Regions from separate parts of the Candidatus Enterococcus mangumiae genome, predicted to be linked through region 1. Evidence: a T-box and tRNA genes for the amino acid it is inferred to sense, from the RefSeq annotation. Region 1 holds a T-box; the other holds one or more tRNA genes.

Region 1 (3,427 bases):
TGACCCACTCATCAATGTTTGCTAATGGTGATTCCCCTGTACCACTTGGTTGGATGTTGCTTGTTTTTGGCAAGCGTAGTGGCAGCTCTTCTTCAGGTACAGTCGTTACTGTGCCGTCTTCCCAATGGATGATCGGGATTGGTTCACCCCAATAACGTTGACGAGAGAATAACCAGTCACGCAGGCGATAGCTGACTTCTTTTTTCCCAACACCTTGTTCTTCCAACCATTGATTCATCGCATCGATTGCTTCTTGTTTGTTCAGTCCGTTCAAGAAGTCAGAATTGATATGCGCGCCATCTTCTGTGTAGGCAGCTGTTGAAATATCGCCACCTTCGATGACTGGTAAGATTTCTAGATCAAACGTTTTTGCAAACTCATAATCACGTTCATCATGTGCCGGTACTGCCATGATTGCGCCTGTTCCATAAGAAGCTAACACATAGTCAGCGATCCAGATAGGGATTTCTTTGCCATTTACAGGGTTGATCGCATAAGCACCTGTGAAGACGCCTGTTTTTTCTTTGGCAAGGTCTGTTCGTTTAAGATCTGATTTTTTCGCTGTTTCGGCGATGTAAGCTTCGACTGCTTCTTTTTGTTCAGGTGTCGTGATCTCACGAACCAAGTCTAGTTCTGGCGCAAGTACCGAGTAAGTTGCCCCGAATAACGTATCCGGACGTGTCGTAAAGACTGTATACTCTTTGTCTGTTCCAGCCACTTTGAACGTCACGTTCGCTCCCACTGAACGACCGATCCAGTTGCGTTGCATTTCTTTGATGCTTTCAGGCCAATCAACAGATTCTAGATCATCGATCAAACGATCCGCATAAGCGGTGATTTTCAGCATCCATTGACGCATTGGTTTGCGGATGACATCATAGCCTCCACGTTCACTTTTACCGTCGATCACTTCTTCGTTTGAGATCACTGTACCTAGTTCAGGTACCCAGTTCACGGCTACTTCCGCTTCATAGGCTAACCCTTTTTCGTATAATTTAGTAAAGATCCATTGTGTCCACTTGTAGTATTCTGGATCTGTCGTATTTACTTCACGGTTCCAATCGTAGCTAAAACCAAGTGAATTGATTTGGCGACGGAACGTTTCGATATTTTTTTGCGTAAATTCTGCTGGGTCATTTCCTGTATCTAACGCATACTGTTCTGCGGGTAGACCAAATGCATCCCACCCCATTGGATGTAGTACGTTGAAGCCTTGGCTACGTTTGAAACGAGCAAGGATATCTGTCGCGGTATACCCTTCTGGATGTCCGACATGCAGTCCTTGTCCTGATGGATACGGGAACATATCCAGCGCATAGAATTTTGGTTTATCCGGTTCATCATGCGTATTGAAAGTATTGTTTTTTGCCCAATATTTTTGCCATTTCTTTTCGATTTCCTTGTGATTATAGCTCATCTTGAACCTCCTGTTTTGATGTAGTGACCTATCCTGTAGTCCCTGCCCACGAAAAAACAAAAAAATCCTATAAAAAGATTGCTCTTTTTATAGGACGTAATCTACGTGGTACCACCTAATTTTGCCTTGCTAAACAAGACCTTGAACGTTGTAACGGTCGTCACCGCCTCTGCTTACTGGAAGAAATCGTTCAGCAGGTGCAACTCAAAGGCGAGTTCAAAAGCGTCCGTACACATTTTCACCAACCATGTGCTCTCTATAACTTTCGACTTTTTACTACTTCCTTTTCAAACGTTGAACAACTAAATTTTTAGTAGCTTCATAGTAACAAATATTAGCGAATCCTTCAACTATTATTTCAGTTGAAGCGATTATTTTGCAACGATCAAGCTTTGACCTGGGTAGATGAAGTTATTTTGGATGTTATTCCATTCGATCAATTGTGCCATTGTAATACCATGGCTATCTGCCACGCCCCAAACGGATTCTCCAGCTTTCACCGTATAACGTTTGCCCTCATTAGAAGTAGGCGCTACTGTTGTATTGCCTTTTTTCACGATCACTTTTTGACCTGGATAAATGAAATTGTTTTTGATGTTGTTCCATTCGATCAATTGATCCATCGTGATTCCATGTTTATTGGCTACACCCCACACAGATTCACCGGCTTTAACTGTATAGATCGTATCACCAGACGTTGATGTGTTTGTCGTTGCTGACGTATTTGGTGTACTTGGTGTTGGTGTTGGTGTCGCTGTCGGTGTTGTCGTCGGCGTAGCCGCTGGTGTCGCTGTACTGCCACCTTTTACGATCAGTTTTTGACCTGGATAGATAAAGTTGTTTTTGATATTGTTCCATTCGATCAATTGGTTCATCGAAATACCGTTTTTATTGGCTACACTCCACACAGATTCTCCAGCTTTGACCGTATAAGTCCCTGAGCCTTGGCTTGCTGTATTTGATGTAGTTGTGTTGTTAGCAGGTGTTGAAGTTGCCGTATTCGTTGAAGCAGTACTTGAAGAACCGCCATTTGAAACGACTAACTGCTGACCTGGATAAATAAAGTTATTCTTGATGTTGTTCCATTGGATCAACTGTGCCATTGAGATACCATGTGCATGGGAAACGCCCCAGACAGAATCCCCTGCTTTGACCGTATATCTTGCACCAGAAGCTGGAGTACCTGTACTTGGTGTTGACGGCGTTGACGGTGTTGTACTTGGTGTCGAAGGTGTGCTTACAGAAGCCCCACCATTTGAAACGATCAAGCTTTGACCTGGATAAACAAAATTATTCTTGATATTGTTCCATTGGATCAATTGCGCCATTGAGATACCATGCGCATTTGAAATGCCCCAAACAGAGTCGCCTGCTTTGACTGTATAACGTGTACCAGATGAATTGTTAGTTGTCGTTCCAGCAGAACTACTACCTGCTGAAGTCGTATTGTTTCCTGAATTTGTTGTTGAAGATCCGCCAGCTGTTCCGCCTTTGATCGTCAATTTTTGTCCTAGATAAATAAAATTATTTTGGATATTATTCCATTCGATCAATTGTGCCATTGAGATACCGTGTGCATTTGAGATGCCCCAAACTGAATCACCAGATTTAACTGTGTACGTTGTTGAACCAGTACTTGTACTTCCACCAGTATTTCCTGTGTTCGTACTTCCTGTGTTCGTACTTCCTGTATTCCCTGTATTGATCGTATTGCCGCCGCCAGTAGTTGCTCCACCGCCTGCGTTTCCAGTTGCTGGTGTATCATATTTCGTCAAACCATACGTCATGATCAAATTGTTTAATTTTGTCGCATAGCTTGGGTCCGTCGCATAACGCCCTGTTAAGTAGGCAGTTGCATCCGTATAAGAACGTGTATTGCTCTTCCAAGCGCCCGCATAGTAGTAGCCATTACCAAATGAAGTATTTCTAAGTACATAGGCATTGTCACTAAAAGACTCTGCGAAAGAAGGATAACGACGGAATGGTTCTTTTTTCGTCACCCATTGGTTA
Region 2 (3,427 bases), 1.6 Mb from region 1:
ACAATAATTCATCCACGCTTTGGTAGCCACCTAAAGCAGTTTGGATGATCTGTTGCGACAAGACATTGGAACAAAGACGCATCGAAGATAACATGTTCAACCCTTCAATGTAACCTTTGACATTTGATTTGTCTCCACTTAATACCATCCAACCAACACGGAATCCTGCCACACGATGAGATTTTGATAATCCATTCAAGGTCACAACAAACAAGTCAGGTGCCAACGTTGCAATTGGAATATGCTCTAATCCGTCCATCACTAAACGGTCGTAGATTTCATCTGAATAAATGATCAATTGATATTCTCGGGCAATTTTCACGATTTCTTCAAGTAGCTCTTTTGGATATAAAGCCCCCGTTGGATTGTTTGGATTGATGATCACGATCGCTTTTGTTCGACTCGTTACTTTTGATTTGATATCGTCAATATCTGGATACCACTCTGCTTGCTCATCACACACATAATGAACGGGCTTTCCTCCAGCTAACGAAACGGAAGCGGTCCATAAAGGATAATCTGGCATAGGAACCAATACTTCATCACCATTGTCAAGCAACCCTTGCATACACATCGTGATCAACTCACTGACGCCATTACCAGTATAAATATCATTGATCGTCACATTTGGGAATTTTTTTAACTGGCAATACTGTTCGATTGCCTTTCGCGCAGAAAAAATCCCTTTTGAGTCTGAATAGCCTTCTGAATCTCTGGCATTCATGATCAAATCTCGGATCACTTCATTTGGTGCTTCAAATCCAAACGGAGCTGGATTTCCAGTGTTCAATTTCAAAATACTGATACCCTCTTCTTGCATTCGTTCTGCTTCTTCAAGAACAGGCCCGCGGACATCGTAGCTTACGCCTTCTAATTTATTGGATTTTTCAAATTCTCTCATAGTGATCCAATCCCTCGTTTCAAAAAAAGTTAGAAATTTCTGATTATACTCATTTATTTCCATATCATACTCCATTCATCTGGATTTTGCCACCGTTTTAAAAAAATCCTAGATGAAAATCAACTTTTTTTGAGTTTACTTCTCTTGGCGATCATTCCAAAGATTTGCTGCCCAATCCATAGCGATCCCAATGATCACCCCTAAAAATATCCCCATGGCTAACTTCCCAAATGCTAATCCGATGATGATGCCTGCTATCATTCCTAAAATCGAGAATTCTCCATCATACTTATTCATGATTTTCCTCTTTCTTATCTTGACATCTATTTCGTTACTCGCTATGATTATATTGTTGTTTCTTGCAGACGTGATGGAACGGCAGACATGCAAGATTGAGGGTCTTGTGAGCGTAAGCTCGTGTGGGTTCAAATCCCATCGTCTGCATAATGAACAAAACTCATGGTTCAAGCCATGAGTTTTTTTGTTTTCATTTTTAAAAGAGGCAACGCATCAGAACATTATTTATCTTCTACCTATATATAGGTAAACTTATTGGCTACTTCTTTCACCATTTATTCTTGTTGAATCACTTTACTAGTTTTTGTCTAGGAAAGGGGCTATTTTCAAAAGCGACGACAATGTTTGGTTTTTCTAATACCGTGTAGTCTTTGACAACAAATTGTTTGCGGTTGTTATAGTAGCCTTTTACAAAGATTTTCATCCCATCATCGACATCGGCAATAAAATTCAAGCTATGGCTCGCAATCAAGCAATTCTCTGTTCCTAAAGTAAAACGGATCAATGGTTTTTCTCCTAATTTTAACAATCTGATTTTCGAGACCGTTCCATATTTTCTTTCCATTGTCATCTCCCCCTCCCTTACTATTATACGAACAAACGTTCAGTTTTTCAAGTTTTATTCTCTACTAGGAAACAACTTTTACAGCGTACTTACTATCTATATAAATACGTCACGACCGTTTCTTCTCGCTTTTCTTTTATCGATTTAGATCTCATTACTTGCTGACTTGTCGATCAACGATTTGTTGAGACTTTGCCGCTGTCAACTTCGCATCACTTCTCGCTTTTTCTAATTGAGCAATATAACTTCTTAAACTACTATTTTCTGCTGAAATAGTTTCTAATTGTTTTTTAGTGGTTGCTAACTCGGATTGTAAGTTTGTTTTCTCTCGGCTTAGTTGAGCGATTTGTTCATTTAACTGATTGACGCTATTTTGCATTTCCGTATATTTTACTTGGATCTCTTGGAGTCTTGTATTCCATTGGCTGTTCAAATTATTGATTTCGCTTATTTTTTGACTAATTTCATTGATTTTATTGTTGATTTCAGTTTGTTTGTCTTTTAGTTGGTTTTCTTTACTAGTTAACTGATTTTGTAAGTTTGTTTGCTCTGCAACTAATTGACTTTTTTGCGTTTCTAGATCAGAGATTTTAGACTGATATTCTTGTGCTTTCGTTTGTGACTCTTGAAGTTCTTGATTTTTAGTCGCTAATACACTAGTTAAATCGGTGATTTTTTGTTGATGACTTGTTAATTGCTGATCAAGTTTATCAAGATTCTCGTTGATTTTCGCGATATCAGCTTCACCTCCCCAAAATAAAACTTCTCCTGCAAAACGCGTACCTGTATAACCAATAGCTCCCAACAACAACGCAATCAATCCACCAATAATCCATTTCTTTTTCATGTTCTTCTCCTTAATGAAATAATTATTTTATAACCAGATAAATCTAATCTTTTGCCTTCCTAATGTCAAGACATATCTGTATCACATTTCTATGATTCTGTATAAACGTTGAAATAAAGGCACCTAAGGATTAAATTACAAGCAGTATTTTAGTAGTAATCCTTTAATTGTTTTATAATGGTAGTAAGTCATATAGGAAAGGGGTAATTTCAATGAAAACGTTAGATATGATTGCTTTAACATTATTGATCGTTGGAGGATTGAACTGGTTATTGGTTGGTTTATTAGAATTTGATTTAGTGGCGATGATTGCTGGTGGTTCAACAACAATTTTGGCTAAAGCTATTTATATAATTGTCGGGATTTGCGCTATTTACTGTTTGAAATTCTTTCCAATGATCTCCAATCGTGTTGAAAACTAATAGTTGGGATTTGATTTTTAGAACATGGAGCATCTAGTTGCTCTATGTTCTATTTTTATTTTCAAAAATCTCTGATTATCCTCTCGAAAGAGCATCTTCATGAGTCCAGATGATTACTTTATATCGCCTTTTTTACTCTTTTCAATCAAAAAATCACTTATTTATTGTTAGCTTAATACTTTCTTAACTATATCATTCTTCAAAAAATGAGAACATACATTCTTTTATTCAAGCGAAAGAAAGCGTTTTTCAATTACATATGTTTCGTTAATTATTACAAAAAAGGTAGTTTTGTCATAAACTGTTACGTTTCTATCACCTATGAAATGTTGCATCATGTTAAAGTATTACTCGTTAGCGAAACAGCTAATCAAATAACTTTTTAAAACACGAAG

Evidence for each region. A T-box is a leader RNA that pairs with one kind of tRNA and senses whether it is charged. The one in region 1 lies ahead of leuS (leucine--tRNA ligase), so its partner is inferred to be a tRNA-Leu.
Region 2: it has a tRNA-Leu gene. The T-box ahead of leuS (leucine--tRNA ligase) is inferred to sense a tRNA for this amino acid. The anticodon was not compared.

The regions. Positions count from the first base shown of each region.
Region 1 is NZ_CP147250.1:923,810-927,236, forward strand. It holds gene leuS (leucine--tRNA ligase) at 1-1,417, opposite strand, end outside; T-box leader at 1,505-1,718, opposite strand; gene DOK79_RS04420 (muramidase family protein) at 1,789-3,427, opposite strand, start outside.
Region 2 is NZ_CP147250.1:2,489,480-2,492,906, reverse strand. It holds gene DOK79_RS11905 (pyridoxal phosphate-dependent aminotransferase) at 1-901, opposite strand, end outside; gene DOK79_RS11900 (hypothetical protein) at 1,037-1,198, opposite strand; tRNA gene DOK79_RS11895 (tRNA-Leu) at 1,263-1,345, shown strand; gene DOK79_RS11890 (hypothetical protein) at 1,488-1,763, opposite strand; gene DOK79_RS11885 (DNA-directed RNA polymerase subunit omega) at 1,918-2,610, opposite strand; gene DOK79_RS11880 (DUF378 domain-containing protein) at 2,823-3,032, shown strand.